4 regions of the Streptomyces sp. NPDC005551 genome follow, and region 1 is predicted to be linked to each of the others. Evidence: riboswitches for the same ligand, from Rfam matches in the RefSeq annotation. Region 1 holds a riboswitch; each other region holds the start of a gene.

What was found. Region 1 has a riboswitch for cyclic di-AMP ahead of ACFYP4_RS25570 (transglycosylase family protein). Riboswitches for the same ligand answer to the same signal wherever they lie in the genome.
Region 2: linked by a shared signal. The riboswitch ahead of ACFYP4_RS11870 (LysM peptidoglycan-binding domain-containing M23 family metallopeptidase) and the one ahead of ACFYP4_RS25570 (transglycosylase family protein) in region 1 are both predicted to bind cyclic di-AMP.
Region 3: linked by a shared signal. The riboswitch ahead of ACFYP4_RS12460 (M23 family metallopeptidase) and the one ahead of ACFYP4_RS25570 (transglycosylase family protein) in region 1 are both predicted to bind cyclic di-AMP.
Region 4: linked by a shared signal. The riboswitch ahead of ACFYP4_RS17515 (C40 family peptidase) and the one ahead of ACFYP4_RS25570 (transglycosylase family protein) in region 1 are both predicted to bind cyclic di-AMP.

What each region holds. Positions count from the first base shown of each region.
Region 1 covers NZ_JBIAJE010000009.1:84,632-88,822, forward strand. Annotated here, with positions in the region: gene eno (phosphopyruvate hydratase) at 1-1,208, opposite strand, end outside; gene ACFYP4_RS25570 (transglycosylase family protein) at 1,569-2,294, opposite strand; cyclic di-AMP (ydaO/yuaA leader) riboswitch at 2,299-2,469, opposite strand; gene ACFYP4_RS25575 (transglycosylase family protein) at 2,685-3,695, opposite strand; gene ACFYP4_RS25580 (cytochrome P450) at 3,951-4,191, opposite strand, start outside.
Region 2 covers NZ_JBIAJE010000003.1:803,895-808,085, forward strand. Annotated here, with positions in the region: gene ACFYP4_RS11860 (TetR/AcrR family transcriptional regulator) at 4-603, shown strand; gene ACFYP4_RS11865 (SGNH/GDSL hydrolase family protein) at 667-1,452, opposite strand; gene ACFYP4_RS11870 (LysM peptidoglycan-binding domain-containing M23 family metallopeptidase) at 1,723-2,577, opposite strand; cyclic di-AMP (ydaO/yuaA leader) riboswitch at 2,582-2,737, opposite strand; gene ACFYP4_RS11875 (phosphatase PAP2 family protein) at 3,245-3,751, opposite strand; gene mscL (large conductance mechanosensitive channel protein MscL) at 3,915-4,191, opposite strand, start outside.
Region 3 covers NZ_JBIAJE010000004.1:20,871-25,061, forward strand. Annotated here, with positions in the region: gene ACFYP4_RS12450 (PrsW family intramembrane metalloprotease) at 1-416, shown strand, start outside; gene ACFYP4_RS12455 (aldo/keto reductase) at 453-1,397, opposite strand; gene ACFYP4_RS12460 (M23 family metallopeptidase) at 1,463-2,512, opposite strand; cyclic di-AMP (ydaO/yuaA leader) riboswitch at 2,524-2,681, opposite strand; gene ACFYP4_RS12465 (PP2C family protein-serine/threonine phosphatase) at 2,938-4,191, opposite strand, start outside.
Region 4 covers NZ_JBIAJE010000005.1:485,658-489,848, forward strand. Annotated here, with positions in the region: gene ACFYP4_RS17500 (urease subunit alpha) at 1-822, opposite strand, end outside; gene ACFYP4_RS17505 (urease subunit beta) at 815-1,126, opposite strand; gene ACFYP4_RS17510 (urease subunit gamma) at 1,142-1,444, opposite strand; cyclic di-AMP (ydaO/yuaA leader) riboswitch at 2,142-2,338, shown strand; gene ACFYP4_RS17515 (C40 family peptidase) at 2,342-2,815, shown strand; gene ACFYP4_RS17520 (DUF6328 family protein) at 2,897-3,430, shown strand; gene ACFYP4_RS17525 (ATP-binding protein) at 3,474-3,926, opposite strand; gene ACFYP4_RS17530 (helix-turn-helix domain-containing protein) at 4,175-4,191, shown strand, end outside.

The DNA of each region.
Region 1 (4,191 bases):
TGGTTGTACTTGGCGACGCGGTCCGAGCGGGCCGGGGCGCCGGTCTTGATCTGGCCGCAGTTCACCGCGACGGCGAGGTCGGCGATGGTGACGTCCTCGGTCTCGCCGGAGCGGTGGGACATCATGCACTTGAAGCCGTTGCGCTGGGCCAGCTCGACGGCGTCCAGCGTCTCGGTCAGCGAGCCGATCTGGTTGACCTTGACGAGCAGGGCGTTGGCGGAGCCCTCCTCGATGCCGCGGGCCAGGCGCTCCGGGTTGGTGACGAAGAGGTCGTCGCCGACGATCTGGACCTTGTCGCCCAGCTTGTCGGTGATGACCTTCCAGCCGGCCCAGTCGTCCTCGTACAGCGGGTCCTCGATGGAGACCAGCGGGTACGCGGAGACGAGCTCCTCGTAGTACTCGGTCATCTCGGCGGCCGAGCGGGACTTGCCCTCGAACTCGTACGCGCCGTCCTTGTAGAACTCGGACGCGGCGACGTCGAGCGCGAGCGCGATCTGCTCACCGGGGACGTAACCGGCCTGCTTGATGGCCTCGATGATGAGGTCGAGCGCGGCGCGGTTGGACTCCAGGTTCGGGGCGAAGCCGCCCTCGTCGCCGAGGCCGGTGGACAGGCCCTTGGTCTTCAGCACCTTCTTGAGGGTGTGGTAGACCTCGGCGCCCCAGCGCAGCGCCTCGGAGAAGGACTCCGCGCCGATCGGCGCGATCATGAACTCCTGGATGTCGACGTTCGAGTCGGCGTGCGAGCCGCCGTTCAGGATGTTCATCATCGGGACGGGCAGCAGGTGCGCGTTCGGGCCGCCCAGGTAGCGGAACAGCGGCAGGTCGCTGGCCTCGGAGGCGGCGTGCGCGACGGCCAGGGAGACGCCGAGGATGGCGTTGGCGCCCAGCGAGCCCTTGTTGTCGGTGGCGTCCAGGTCGAACATCGCCTGGTCGATCAGGCGCTGCTCGGTGGCGTCGTAGCCGACGAGCTCCGGGCCGATCTGCTCGATGACCGCGAGGACGGCCTTCTCGACACCCTTGCCGTGGTAGCGGTTGGGGTCACCGTCGCGCAGCTCGATGGCCTCGAAGGCACCGGTGGAGGCGCCGGACGGGACGGCGGCACGACCCGTGCTGCCGTCGTCGAGGCCGACCTCGACCTCGACGGTGGGGTTCCCTCGCGAGTCGAGGATTTCCCGGGCTACGACGACGTCGATGGACGGCACGAGCATCTCCTTCTGGGATGTGACGCGGGTACGCGGAGCTCCTTGGCCCCAACTGCACGGAGCCGCGGTCGGCTCCGCGACATGAGCCTAACCGGCTCCGGGGGATCGGCCAGCCGGTCGACCACCCCATGGACAGAACCGAGAGTAAATTGTTTCCGAACGGAACAAAAACCTGCCCCGTACAGGCAACCGCTTCTGAGCGGCCCGCGGCACGTCCATGAAAAACCCCGCTCCGGTGCGTACGGGGGAACACGCACCGGAGCGGGGAGCCCGTGGGGGCGGGGGTGGCCCGCACGGGGACTCCATGGTGGAGTCCCCGGATGAGGGAGGGCCGTGGTTCAGCTGTGAGCCCGTTGCCGGCCGGGGTCAGCTGAGGTGGAGCTGCTGGCCCGGGAAGATGAAGTCGGCATCGTCGATGATGTCCTTGTTCAGCTTGAACAGCTTCTGCCAGCCGCCCTTGACCTTCTTGTCCGCGGCGATCGAGCTGAGGGTGTCGCCCTTGACGACCTTGTACTCGCCGTCACCCTTCTCGACCTTCTTGCCGGTCGGGGTCTCGACGGTCTTCTTGGCCGTCTCCCGCTCCGAGGAGCGCGAGGCACGCTGGTCCTGCGCCTGCGGGGCCTGCTGCTGCGGCTGGGCCGGCTGGGCCGTGCTCTGCGAGCCGGAGCCGGAGGCAGAGTTGGAACCGGAGCCGGTGTCGGTCGACGCGCCGCCGGTCGAGGCGCCGGACAGGCCGGTGCCGCAGGTCGGCCAGGCACCCTTGCCCTGCGCGGCGAGCACCTTCTCGCCGACGGCGATCTGCTGGGCCTTGGAGGCCTTGTCGGCGGTGGAGGCGTAGGCCGAGCCGCCGTAGGCGGACCAGGTGGAGGCGGAGAACTGCAGGCCGCCGTAGTAACCGTTGCCGGTGTTGATCGACCAGTTGCCGCCGGACTCGCACTGGGCGACGGCGTCCCATTCGGAGGTGCTGGCGGCGGAGGCGCTGCCGGCCGCCATCAGCGGAGCGGCGATGGCGACACCGGTGACACCGGCGAGCGCGGCGACACGGGTGGCCTTGGACGGGCGGCGGTGCTTGGCCTTGTTGTTACGCAGCATGAAGTGATCCCCTCACCGACGCCTGCGAGGTGAGCTGTCGGGTTCGGGCGGGTGAGTGCCCGGTCGTCCGCCTCTGGCGTCCGACTCCACCCCAAGCCGTTCCCGGGTGTCTCTCGACTCCCGGGCCCGGCACTTACCTTGGGTCCCCCGCTCCTGCCTACGGCGCTTGCGCGACGACTGTTCCCGGACGGCCACTGGCAGGATTCGGCGTTGCGACCGTCGGGGCCCGCTGTAGCGAGCGATCACGACCGTAGACACGCGGCCGCCGGAATTTCAAAGATGATCAGGGTTTCTGAGACCCATGTCTCACTCCGTCAAACCGGACATTGCGGTGCGAAACATGACGCGAACTGGCGTTGTTTTGTACCTGATTCGCCATCTGACGCCCGCTTAGTCTCCTGCGACCTCAAGGCTCTGACCGGGAAGGATGACATCCGGGTCGGCGCCGACCGTCTTCTCGTTCTCCGTGTAGAGCTCGTTCCATCCGCCCTGCACGGCAAGGGAGTCGGCGATGCTCGTGAGACTGTCGCCGAGGCGGACGGTGTACGAGCCCTCCGCGGCGTCGCCGGGAGCGGCGGAGCCGCGCGAGGCGTGACGGCCGGAGGGGGTCTCCTCGCCTCCGGCGGACGCGTCGGCGTCGGCACTGGGGCCGCGGTGCCGGCCGGTGCCGGTGCCCTCGCTCCCGGACGCGGCGGTGGCCTCCGAAGAGCCAGCGGTCTGCCCGGACTTGTCCGAGTCGTCAGCCTTTGCCTTCCCGGCACCCTTCCCGGCAGCCTTGCCGTCGCCCTTGCCGCCGTCCTTGCTGCCGGACTCGGGGGAGGCGGTGGCATCCTCGTCGGCCTTCGACGGCGTCCCGGAGGCCGCCGCCTTGCCGGACGCCGCCGGGGAGGGCTTGACGGTGGAGCCGCCGGTCGACAAGCCGCCCGAAACGGGCGAGTCGCTCGACGGGGACGAATCGGGCGAGGGGGAGGCCGACGACGCGGAGGAGTCCTCGGCGACGCCGGTGTCGACCTCGACGGACGCCGAGTTCTTGCTGAGGCCCGAGAGCGGTCCGCAGGTGGGCCAGGCGGCCAGGCCCTGCCCGTCGAGAACCTTCTCGGCGACGGCTATCTGCTGCGAGCGACTGGCCTCGTCGGGGCTCGGCGCGTACGCGAGGCCGCCGTACTTGTCCCAGTTCTCCTGGGTCATCTGCAGGCCGCCGTAGTAGCCGTTGGCGTTGTCGGCACTCCACGAACCGCCGCTCTCGCACTCCGCGACCCGGTCCCAGGTGGTGCCGTCCGCGGCACTCGCGCCGGTGGCACCGAGCAACGGGATCGCGATGGCCGATCCGGTGACTCCTGCCGCGACGATGAGCGCCGGAGCCTGGCGGGGGCGACGGTGACGACCGTTCCCGGAGAGCATGCGGTGGCCTTTCGAAGACAGCGATGACAGGCGCGACGGAAGATCCATCGCGTTGATGCGTGAACGTATCGGCAGTCGAACGCTTGTCACAAGTCGATGCAGCGCAGATCACGTGAAGATCACAGTATTGACGGTGCGTCATGTTTGACGGGTCCGCGCCCGCGTACCGCCGGGCGTGAACTCCACCGGTGTGCGCCTGTTGCGAGCGCAATGCGCCCCTCCGTCGCGGGCCCGCCGAGGGTCCGCCGGCCTTGCCTACCGCGAAGGGGTGAACTCCACCGGGAGCGTCCGCAGTCCGCGCATGATGAGACCGCCGCGCCAGCGCAGGTCCGCCGGATCGCCCTTGAGGCGCAGGTCCGGCAGGCGGGTGAGGAGCGTCGCGAGGGCGGTCTGCCCCTCCAGCCGGGCGAGGGGCGCGCCGAGGCAGTAGTGGATGCCGTGCCCGTAGCCGAGGTGCTGGTTGTCGCGCCGGGAGAGGTCCAGCGTGTCCGGCTGC
Region 2 (4,191 bases), on a different contig from region 1:
AGTGTGGTCCAGCGGCGCGAGGAGATGCTGCGGGCCGCCATCGGACAGATCGAGGCGCGCGGTGTCGCGGCCGTGCGCATCGCGGACGTGGCCGCGGCGCTCGGGGTGAGCAACGCGCTGGTGCTCTACCACTTCTCGACCAAGGAGAAACTGGTCGCCGAGGCGTTCGCGTTCGCCGCCGAGGACGACCTCGCCCGGCTCCGCAAGCTGCTGGGCCGGCGCACGTCGGCGCTTCGGCGGCTGCGGGCGGCCGTCCGCTGGTACGCGCCGACCGGCCAGGCCAAGGGCTGGCGGCTGTGGATCGAGGGCTGGGCGGTGGCCCTGCGCGAGCCGGGGCTGCGCGAGGTCACTCAGCACCTCGACCGGCAGTGGAAGGCCGCGCTCGCCGAGGTGATCGCGGAGGGCGTGGCCGCGGGCGAGTTCCGCTGCCCGGATGCCATGGACGCGGCCCTGCGGCTCACGGCCCTGCTGGACGGTCTCGCCGTGCAGATGACGGCCTACCCCGGCGCCGTGTCGCGGGCGCGCACCCGGGCATGGGTGGACGAGGCCCTCGCCCGCGAACTGGGCCTGGATCGCGAGGCGTTGACGTCACCGCCCGGCTGAGCCGCCGGCTGACCCGCCGTACCGGGCGCACCGCCCGCGCGGCGGGGGCCTCTGCCCGGTTCCTCACACCGCCGGTGCGATCCGCAGCTTGATGTCGTCCGGTGACAGGCTGCCCTTGGCCGCCACGTGGTCCCCGGAGGACTGGCCGCGCAGTCGGCGGCCGATCCAGGGCACCAGGTACTCGCGCGCCCACTGGATGTTGTCGCGGCGCACCTCGAAGGTGCCGCGCGGCGGCAGCGGGGGCCACGGCTGGTCCGGGTCCGCCGGGACCTCCAGGCCGAGGACCTGGCCGGCCCGCAGGGCGACCCGGGTGTGTCCCTCGGGCGACAGGTGGAGGCGGTCGCCGTCCCAGGCGCGCCGGTCCTGGATGGTCTTGAGCGACCACAGGTCCAGCACCGGGCAGCCGTAACGGTCGGCGATGGCCCGCACATGCCCGTTGTACGTGGCGATCTTGCCGCGCAGATGCCTGAGCACGGGCATGGTGCGGGTGTCGAACCCGGTGGTGACCATGACGGTGCCGACGGCCGAGGCGAGGTCGGCGACCGCGCGCTCGAAGCGCTCGGCGACCTCGTCGGGGTCGGTGCCCGGCCGGAGGATGTCGTTGCCGCCCGCGCAGAACGAGACGAGGTCCGGCGCCAGTTCCTTGGCCTGCCGGAGCTGGCCCTCGACGATCTGGTCGAGCAGTTTCCCGCGTACGGCGAGGTTGGTGTAGCCGAAGTCGCCCTCGGGACGCCGGTCGGCGAGCAGTACCGCGAACCGGTCGGCCCAGCCGACGAAGGCCCCGTCCGGACCGGGATCGCCGACGCCTTCGGTGAAGCTGTCCCCCACCGCCACGTACGACCCGATCACTGATCTGTTGTCACTCTTCGAATCGTCTGCCACATCGGCCCATGATTCCCCTCCGATGTGAGCTACGCGACCGTAGGAAGGGGTTGACGGCTGGTGAGATAAGCCACTCGTCAAGTGTTGGTCAACCTCGGAATAAGGCGGTGCGCAGGGGCGGTTGACGAGCCTCAACGCCCGGAAGCGCGGGCTCCGCACACCTCGTCGCCGGCGCCGTGCGCGCCGAAGGCCGGACCCCGGGGATCGGGGTCCGGCCTTCGGCGGCGTGTGCGGGCGTCAGCCGACGGAGACGCCGTGGGCGCGCAGGTACGCGATGGGGTCCACGTCCGAGCCGTAGTCCGGGGTGGTGCGGATCTCGAAGTGCAGGTGCGGTCCGGTGACGTTGCCGGTCGCGCCGGACAGGCCTATCTGCTGGCCGCCGGTCACGGTCTGCCCGGCTGAGACCGACAGCGAGGACAGGTGGGCGTACTGGGAGTACAGGCCGTCGGTGTGCCGGATGACGACCTGGTTGCCGTACGCGCCGCCCCAGCCGGCCGAGACGACGGTGCCGGGTCCGACGGCCTTGAGGGAGGTGCCGGTCGGGACCACGAAGTCGACACCGGTGTGGTAGCCGCTGGACCACATGCTGCCCGCGGTCTTGTAGGCGGTGCCGACGGTGGCGCCCGCGACCGGCATGGTGTAGCCGGAGCTGCTGGTGGCCGCGGCCGGAGCGGCCTTCGTCTTCGTCGTCTGGGTGGTCTTGCCGGACGACGGGGCGGCGGGGGACGCGGCCTTGCCGCCGAGCGTCAGCTTCAGACCCGGGTGGATCAGTGCCGGATCGCCCCCGATGACCGCGCGGTTGTCCTGGTAGAGCTTCTTCCAGCCGCCGGCGACGTGCTGCGTGTCGGCGATCTTCGCGAGGGAGTCGCCTGCCTTGACCGCGTAGGTCTTCGTCGCGACCTTCTGGGCGGCGGCCGGCGCGGCGGCGGCCTTCTCCGGAGCGGCGGAGACGGCGGCCGCGGGAGTCGCGGCCTGGGCGCCCGCGGCTCCCATCAGGGGCAGGGCGAGTGCGGCGCCACCGGTGCCGACGACGGCTATCGAGCGGGTGAGGCGCAGGGACTTGGGACGGCGGTGCTTACCCTTCGCGGGCATGGTGCATTCCTCTCCGGCGCCTGCGAGGTCAGCTGTCGGGTGCGAGCTGGAGATGCCCGGCCGCGTTGCGCGCGGCTCAACCCCTAGCCTGTCCGGAGACCGGAACAGGCGTCGTACCTGTGGGTCCCCCGCTCCTGCCGTGGACGGGTGAGTGTGCGGGATTCCGGGCGGCGGCAGGATTGGGCGTCCGTCCGGAGTGAGGGTGAACGTAGGCGACATGAGAGGGCGTCGACAACCTTGTGGGTTTTCTGTGCGCACCCATTTCTTGATCGATGTCCGGATTGCCGGTCACTGTCCGTCGACGAGTGATCTTTCCGGGTCCGCAATCGCTTGGTAATCCCGAAGACTTGAGAAACCGGGCTGACGACGCATTGTCACCGGTATGACGCTGCTCACGCGCCACTCCGCCAGGAGGCCTTGCTGATGCACCAGTTGGGACTCATGCCTCTAAATGGGACAGAAGGTTCAGACGGCACGTTGAAGGACATCTGCCGCAGGGTGTCCGGTGGTCGGCGCCTGACGGCTGACGGCTGACGGCTGACGGCTGACGGCTGACGGGACAAAACGAACGGCGACGGCGGGCCGCTCATGGAGACGCGGCCCGCCGAGGGGTCGGACGGCCACCCGCACCGAGGCGGCCACGGTGGGGAGCGGTGCTCCCCGGGGCTCACCGCAGCAGACGCAGCGCCAGCCGGGGGCTCTTGCGCACCAGAGCTGCCGCGGCCAGGCCGATCACCGCTCCGGCCGCGACGTCGGACGGATAGTGGGCGCCGGTGTGCACCCGCTCGGTGGCCACCATCGCGGCCGGAACCGCACACACGGCGCCCGCCAGGGGCCACACCGCCGCCACCGCGGCGGTGAACCCCACGCCCGCGGCGGTGTGCCCGGAGGGGAACGAGGAGGAGTCGGGCCGCTCGTGCACGTCCTCGTGCGAGATCCATTCCTTCGGCGGCCGCTCCCGCTCGCACACCTGCTTGAGCACGGCGTTGGACACCAGCTCCGCCACGGCCATGCTCGCCAGTCCCGCGACAGCGGCCCGACGGCCTCTCCAGCCCGCCAGGGACATGACGGCGGCGGCACCCCACCACAGCTTGGTGTGCTGGGCGGCGTCCTCCACCGCCGGCAGCACGCGCCGCGCACAGTCCGACTGCCACCCGGCGACCCGCCGCGTCAACCGATGATCCTTTTCACGAAAGTCAGCCCATGCGTTCATGGGCTGCGACTTCCCGCCCGGGACGAGTCGTAACAGGCGTCGGCCCGGCTTCCGCGCGGCAGCTCGGACCGAGCGTCCTGGACGGGGCAGCCTGCGTGCCGCCCCGCCCGACAGACCGGCGCTCTCACCGGTCCTGACGAGCCGGTACGGTGCCGTCCGCAGCCGCCGGTACGGTGCCGTCCGCAGCCGACTGGGCCGTCACCTGGGCGGGGAGCGCCGGCAGCGGACTGGTGCAGGAGGCGCAGCGGCGGGCCTCCGTGGGCACGGGGCTGAGGCATTCGGGGCACTCGCGCTTGGGTGCCTGCACGTCGTGGCTCGGCGCGAAACGCTGGTGCAGCTTGTTCACGGGCAGCACCACGAGGAAGTACAGGGCGGTCGCGACGAGCAGGAAGCTGATGGCG
Region 3 (4,191 bases), on a different contig from region 1:
TCACCGGGTGGCTGGCCGCGCCCGAGCCGTTCGTGCTCGGCTCCATGCGCGCGCGGCGCCTCGCCCGCGACTACGCCAAGCACCACTTCGGCCGGGCCGCCGCGCGCTCCGTCGCCCAGTACGAGGCCTACGCGACCTCGCTCGCGTTCCTGCGGCACCGGGGACGCCGTGGCCACGCCGGCCCCGACTTCGTCGTACGGGAGAGGGAGCTGCTGCACGAGCTGTGGCGGCGCAGGGACGTCGCCCGCCCCTCCCTCGCGTACGCGGCCCGCGCCGCCGCGCCCCCGGTCGCACCCCCGTGGCCGCCGGTGCACGCGCCGGCGCACGCCCGGCCGTACGCCGGCCCCGCGGCGGCGTACCGCCCGCCCCACCCCGCGTACGACGCGTATCCGGCCTACAACCCCTACCGCTCGTGAGGCCGCAGGCAGGCCCGCAGGCCTGGCTGACAGGCCCTACGCCGACGCCCGCGTCAGCTCGGCCGACTCCGCGTCCGTGAGGGTCAGGTCGGCCACGCCCAGGAGCGCAGGGAGTTGCTCGGCCGTCCGCGCGGAGGCGAGCGGCGCGGCCACCGTGGGCCGGTCGGCGAGCCACGCCAGGGCGATGGTGGCGTGCGGGACGCCCCGGGACTCGGCGATCTCGTCCAGCGCGGCCAGCACGCGACGCCCGCGCTCGGTCTCCAGGTGCTTGCCTGCGCCCGCGGCCCGCGCGGAGTCGACCGTCGTACCGGGGCGGTACTTGCCGGTCAGGAAGCCGGAGGCGAGGGCGTAGTAGGGGACGGTGGCGAGGCCGGAACGGGAGGCGATCTCCTGGAGCGGGCCCTCGTAGGTGTCGCGCGAGACGAGGTTGTAGTGCGGCTGGAGGGCGACGTAGCGGGCGAGGCCCTCGCGGTCGGAGAACTCCAGGGACTCCTGGAGCCGCTCGGGCGAGATGTTGGAGGCGGCGACGGCGCGCACCTTGCCTGACCGCACCAGTTCGTCGAGGGTGCCGATGATCTCCTCGACCGGGACCGAGGGGTCGTCGTAGTGCGTGTAGTAGAGGTCGATGTAGTCCGTCCCCAGGCGGCGCAGCGACGCGTCGGCCGCGGCCCTGAGGGTGTCCGGGGACAGCCCCTTGTACGCGGGATGGGCACCGGCCTTGGTGGCCAGGACGATCTCGGAGCGGTTGCCGCGCGCGGCGAACCACCTGCCGATGACCGTCTCCGACTCGCCGCCCTCGTTGCCGGGTGCCCACGAGGAGTAGGTGTCGGCGGTGTCCACGAAGTTGCCGCCGGCTGCCGCGTACGCGTCCAGCACGGCGAAGGACGCGTCCTCGTCGGCGGTCCAGCCGAAGACGTTGCCGCCGAGGGCGAGCGGGAAGACCTCGAGGTCGGACGGGCCGAGCTTGCGGAGTGCGGTCATGGTGCATCTCAACACCGTTGACCGAGGTACGTATTCCGCAGGCCCGGCCGGGAGGGCCGCCTTGGTTACGGGTTGAGGCCCTTGCTCTGCAGCCAGGCCAGCGGGTCGACACCGCCGGCGCTGCCGCCCGGGTGCACCTCCATGTGCAGGTGAGGCCCGGTCACGTTGCCGGTCGCGCCGACCCGCCCGATGACCTCACCGGTGGAGACCTTCTGGCCCACGCCGGCGCTGATGGACGACTGGTGGCAGAGCCAGATCTCGGTGCCGTCGTCGAGGGTGAGGACCGTGCGGTAGCCGTACGCACCGGCCCAGCCGGCCTCGGTGACGGTGCCGCTGTGCACGGCTTTGATCAGCGTGCCGGTGGGCGCCGCGAAGTCGAGGCCGGTGTGGTGGCCGGAGGACCACATGGCACCGGCGTCACCGAAGTGCGAGGTCAGCGTGTACGAGGAGGTCGGCAGCGTGTAGCTCTTGGCGAGCTTGGCGAGGCGCTCGGCCTCCGCCTTCTCCTTGGCCTCCTGCTCCGCCTTCTTCTTGGCGGCGGCGGCCTTGGCCTCGGCCTCGTCCTGCGACTTGGCCGCTTCCTCGGCGGCCTTCTTCACGGCGGCGGCCTGCGCGGCCTCGGCGGCCTTGAGGTCGACCTGGTCCTGCTGCGACTCGGCCTGCTGCATGATGCGGGCACGCAGGGCCTCGCCCGCGCCGGCGGTGCCCTGGGCCGTGTCCGAGCCGGCGAGTCCGGCGGTGGTGAGCGGGGTGGCGGAGGCGGCCGTGGCGGGTTCGGCGGAGCCGTCCGATATCAGGTTCCTGGCCGAGTCGGCGACCGACGACAGGTCGGGCATCGAGATGGAGACCGGGGGCTTGCCGCTCTGCGCGGTGGCCATGCCGCCCGCGCCGACGGCGGCGATGACGCCGACGCCGAGGACGGTGGAGCTCCGGGCGAGTCCTCCGCCGCGCTGCTTGGAGACGCGGTGCCGGCCACGTACGGGACGGACGGAATCCGCGGTGGGATTCCACTCCTCCCAGGGGCCCTCGTCGTTGCCGTGGCCGTAGCCGAAGGTGTCGCTCTGCTTCTCACTCGGCGCGAACGAGGTGTTCTGGGCAGGCCGGTTGGACGCCACGTGGGCGCGCTCCTTTCCTTCCTTCTCGCCTACCGGGTTAGCTGACGGGTTCGGAGCAGGAAGGTCTCCTACGCGCGTCAACCAGGGTGCGCTGCACCGTGATAGACGCTCGATTCACCCCAAATTGGTGGTTCCCCGGTTCCCTTGCGGGATTCGGCGCGTGCGCACGGAGCCGTCTCTTGTGACGGCTGGGACGACCGCGCTGCGTTATCGAACGTTAATAGACGCGGGTCCCCTATTCCAAGCTGTTCCGACTGATCATTAACGTCTTCGTCACGGACTTACGGGTCACGAGCGGTGAAAACCGGGCGAGTTGACCGTGAGTCGTAAACCTCAAAAGAGTTGACGATGCGTCAGCTGTTATGCGCAGTGATCCCGCCCGGTCACCTCGGGTGACGGCGGGCCCTGAACGCCGCGCCGGACACTCACGACCGCCGGACGGCGAGCAGCGCCAGGTCGTCCGTCGTCCCGTCCCCGGTGTGCCGGTGCACGTCCTTGATGAGGGCCGAGAGCAGGGCGTCCGGGTCGCGGAAGGCCCGCCCGGCGAGCCGCTCCGCCGGGTCGTAGAACCGCCCCTGGGGGTCGCGCGCCTCCGACAGCCCGTCCGTGTAGAGGAGCAGGGTGGCTCCGGCCCGGAACGCGACCACCGTGGCGCGGTCGGGCCACGTGCCGAGCTCGCCCATCCCGAGCGGCAGCGCGGGCTCCGGTGCCTCCAGCGTGCGCAGGGTGCCGTCCGCGTGCAGGAGCAGCGGCGGGGGATGGCCGCGGTTCAGGAGGCGCACGACGCCGTCCCCGTGCGCGACCTCCGCGAGGACGGCCGTCGTGAACCCCTCGAAGGCGTCGAGCCCGTCGCGCCGTGTCCCCTCCCGCGCCAGCGCCCGCTCCAGCCGCTGGGCGACCGCCTCCAGCGTCGACTCGTGCTCGGCAGCCTCCCGGAAGGCCCCGATGACGACGGCGACCGCCGTCACCGCCCCCATGCCCTTGCCCCGCACATCCCCGACGACCAGCCGCACGCCGTACGGGGAATCCTGCACCGCGTACAGGTCACCGCCGATGAACGCGTCGGCCTGCGCGGCCTCGTACCGCGCGGCCACCTCGAGCCCGCCGATCCGCTCCTCCGGGCGCGGCAGTACGGCGCGCTGTGCGGCCTCGGCGATCTCGCGCGCGGAGGCGAGCCGTTCGTCGGAGCGCCGGACGAGGATGTTGATGAGGACGGCCAGGACGGTGACGGTGGCGACGGTGACCAGTTCGGTGATCGCGTCGACGCGCAGCACGATGCCGAGTTCGAGGTGGACGGAGAGGACGGCGGCGAGCGCGGCGAGACCGGTGAGGACCGTGCCGCGCAGCGAGAAGAGCGGAGCGGCGACCAGGGGTGCGGCCGTGAAGAAGGGGGCCGCGGTGAACTGTGACGGCGTGAGGAGGTCGTAGACGATCCCGGCCGCGACGAGCAGCGCGGGCAGGGCCCGGAGGAAGCGGCGCGCGGACGAGATCCGCCGGGCGACGGGCTCGGCGGACGTGGGCGGCGCGGCGTTCCCGAGGCCGGGATCCGGCACCGGATCCCCGGGCAGCCGCCCCCCGGCCCGCTCGCGCCCCTCGGGAACCGGCCCGCTCGGCCGCTCGCCGCCGGAGTACCCGGCCCCGGTCCCGCCGGCCTCCGGCTCCCCCGGCCGCTGCGCATC
Region 4 (4,191 bases), on a different contig from region 1:
CGTGCGGCCGGCGATGGCGGCGAGGGTGTCGCCCACGAACCCGGCCTCGTTGAGGGTGTCCGTGTGGATGGCGATCTGGACGCCGGTCTGCTCGGCGACGGTGAGCGAGGCGTCGATGACGGCCGGGGTGGAGCCCCAGTCCTCGTGCAGCTTCAGTCCGAGGGCGCCGCCGCGGATCTGGGACAGCATCGCCTCGTGCGAGACGGTGTTGCCCTTGCCGAGCAGGCCGATGTTGAGCGGGTACCGCTCCATCGCCTCCAGCATCCGGGCCAGGTGCCAGGGGCCGGGGGTGACGGTGGTCGCCTTGGAGCCCTCGGCCGGTCCGGTACCGCCGCCGACCAGCGTGGTGATACCGGCCGCCAGCGCCTCGTCGGCGATCTGCGGGCAGATGAAGTGGACGTGCGCGTCGATGGCGCCGGCCGTGAGGATCCGCCCGTTGCCCGCGACGATCTCGGTCTCGGGGCCGATGACGAGGTCCGGGTGGACGCCGTCCATCGTGTCGGGGTTGCCCGCCTTGCCGATGCCGGTGATCCGGCCGTCGCGGATGCCGACGTCGGCCTTGACGACGCCCCAGTGGTCGATGATCACGGCTCCCGTGATCACCGTGTCCGGGGTGCCGTCCGCGCGCGTGGCGCGCGCCTGGCCCATGGACTCGCGGATGACCTTGCCGCCGCCGAACACCGCCTCGTCGCCGGCGCGGCCGGGACCGCCGCAGCGGTCCTCCTCGATCTCGACGAGCAGATCGGTGTCGGCGAGCCGGATCCGGTCGCCGGTGGTGGGCCCGAACAGATCGGCGTACGCGGCACGCGAGATCTCAGGCATCGAGGGCACCTCCGGTCTCACCGCGCAGGCCGGGCACCACCCGGGCACCGGCGAGCGGAACGAGTTCGACGTCGACGGGGATACCGGGCTCGAAGCGCACGGCGGTGCCCGCGGCCACGTTCAGCCGCCTGCCGCGGGCGGCGGCGCGGTCGAAGTCCAGACCCGGGTTGGCCTCGGCGAAGTGGTAGTGGGAGCCGACCTGGACGGGGCGGTCGGCGGAGTTGAGGACGGTCAGCCGGGTGACCTCGCGGCCTTCGTTGAAGGCGACGGGCCCGTCGGCGAACAGGATCTCTCCGGGGATCATCGGGCCGCTCCCCCGTCAGACGATCGGGTCGTGGACGGTGACGAGCTTGGTGCCGTCCGGGAAGGTCGCCTCCACCTGGACGTCGTGGATCATCTCGGGGATGCCCTCCATGACGTCGTCCCGGGTGAGCAGCCTGCGCCCGGAGGCCATGAGCTCGGCGACGGTACGGCCGTCACGGGCGCCTTCCAGGAGGTGCGAGGTGATGAGGGCGACGGCCTCGGGGTGGTTCAGTCTCAGCCCGCGGGCCCGGCGCTTCTCGGCCACGTCGGCGGCCACGTGGATCAGCAGCCTCTCTTGCTCGTGCGGGGTCAGTTGCACGGCGTCCCACCTCACAGTCCTCGCCCGGACCGTGCGGGGTCCGGTTGCCGCAGCCACCGCGACGGGATAGGTGTAACACACAGGCAGATTGGGCGGTCAGGCTCAATCCGGATAAGGAAACCCCTGGTGGCGTGGATCGGCAGGCTAGTTGGACGGAGTTTCAACTACGTTAACCAGCTCTTGATCCGCTCATGACCCCCGGCTGGGCCGGCCCTGCCCGTCGGGCACCGCACGCGCCCACTCCGATGGACCAACGGGGCGGAAGCGAAGTCCACGCGCCGCCCGTGGAGCGGACCGTACGGATCCGCGGAGGCGAACGACGGGCCTCCCGCGTCACCTTGCCGCCGACGGCGGACACCCGGCGCGCCGTCGCCCGGGGCCGGCGGGCGCCGGCTTCGCGCGGCGTCCGGTCCGGGACACAAACGCACCAAACGGCGTACCCCCCAACGGCGTAGACGCACCCCCGGTCATAGACCCCCTCAACTTGCGCAACGCGTGGAGAGCCGGGGCGGAATGAAGCGTTCCGCCGCAGGTGCGGGCTTGGTCGACACCCCCAACTTCCGTTCGAAACAGGGGGTGTCCACCCGAACGGGTGAGTGGTGAGTAACCCCACAAATCTCCGATTCCGTTCGGATTTTCGGACTTCCATGAGTGAAGATCCCTGCGACGACAAGCCCCCGCCGAAGCGGCGGGGCGATCCGGGCGGACGCCGAGTCCTGCCGCCGCCCGGATGACCGGTCGACAGAAGTGGATCGGCAGGAGTGGAGGACCCAGCACGACGGGCCGCCGGAGAGATCCGGGCGGTCCTTGGGGTGAAGCCGCACATCGCGGCCGGGCTACTTCGCCAGCCCGAATCCGACAGGTCATCCTTCACAGGCGGCTGACGAAGGGTTGCGCATGACTGCGCTCAATCGTGTCCCGTCGCTGTGGACCCGGGCCGGTACGGCCTCGGCCCTCACCATCGCCGCCGTCGGCGGCAGCCTCGTGGTCCCCGGCGCCGCATCCGACGCCGCCGCGGCCACATCGGCGACGAAGGCGCTTCAAATCGCGGCCTCCAAGAAAGGTGCCCCGTACAAGTACGGCGCGACGGGGCCGCGCCGCTTCGACTGCTCCGGGCTCACGCTCTACTCGTACAAGAAGGCCGGCAAGAAGCTGCCTCGTACGGCCGCGGCGCAGTACAACAAGACCAACCACGTCTCCGCCTCGCACCGCAGGGCGGGAGACCTCGTGTTCTTCCATTCGGGCCGGAACGTGTACCACGTCGGCATCTACGCCGGGAAGGGACGGATCTGGCACTCCCCGAAGACCGGGGAGGTCGTGAAGCTCACGAAGATCTGGACGAAGAGCGTCTGGTACGGCCGGGTCGGCTGACCGGCTCCCTCCGGGGGCGGCGGCGGGCGCCGCCGCCCCCGGAGGGCGTGACCATGGCCGGAAACGGATACTCGTCCGCCCATGGACGACCGACACCCTCGATCCGCGCGGAACGAGACGCCCCCGGAGCGCGCCGACCGCAACTTCGCCGAGCTGCTCCAGGAGCTGCGCGTCGTCCAGACCGGCGTGCAGATCCTCTTCGCCTTCCTGCTGACCCTGGCGTTCACCCAGCGGTTCCCGACCCTCGACACGGTGCAGCGCGTCACGTACGTCACCACGCTGCTGCTCGCCGTGCTGGCCGCCGCGCTCTTCGTGGCCCCGGCGGCCCTGCACCGGTCGCTGTTCCAGCAGAACGCCAAGGCCACCATCGTGCGGGTCTCCTCCCATCTGGCCACGGCCGGGCTGTGCGTCCTGATGCTGGCGTTCACCGGCTCCGTCCTGCTCGTCGTCGACGTGACCCTGGGCAGGGGCGGCGGAATCGCCGCGGCGGCGGGCACGCTGGTCGTCTGCGCGGCGCTGTGGGGCGTCCTGCCCCGGCTCGTGCGGCGCGCCCTCCGGGCGAAAGGGGCTCCCTCGGGGACCCGGGAGCACGAAGGTCCGGGCCGGCGCCCGTGAGGGCCGCCACGGCCCCCGGCGGCGCGGCTGCGGGGTGGCGGTGTCAAGGTTCCCGGCCCGGCGTCACCGGCCGGGCCGGGAGGGACCACGGCAGCTCGATCACGACCGTCTTGCCGCCCTCGCGGGTGGGCCGCACGCTCAGCCTGCCGCCGCACTCGGCGGTCAGCCAGCGGATGATGACCAGTCCCCGGCCGTTGTCCTGCTGGACGGCGGCGGGCAGTCGCTTCGGGAACCGCGGGTGGCTGTCGGTGACTCCGATGCGCAGCTGTTCGTCACGCTCGAGCGCGACGTCCACGGTGAAGGTCGGAGACTGCCCGAGGGTGTGCTGGACGGCGTTGGTGGCGAGCTCGGACACGATCAGGCGTACGGTCTCGGCGGCCTCCGTGCCACTCGGCAGGCCCCAGTCGGCGAGGACACCGATGACGTAGGTCCGGGCCGCGCAGACCGATGCGGGATCGCTCGGGAGAGTGACGGATGCTTCCTGGTGATCTGCCATGGCGACGTCGTCCCTTTCCCACGGGACCCGTAGTCCGACACGGAGCGGATGATTCGAGTACGGTCCCGGACCGGTGCTTCGCGCCAGACTGCCATCGCCGCACCCGTCGCGGGCGCGATCCACCGGGATGTGCATATATCTGTCGCTCGATGCGGTGAACTCCACGCGAACGAGCCCGTTCGGCCGGGCACCGGGCGCATCCTCTACCGTCGCCGGGGACGCCGCTCACCGGGCGGAAGGAGGCGGCCATGCGACACGGTCCAGC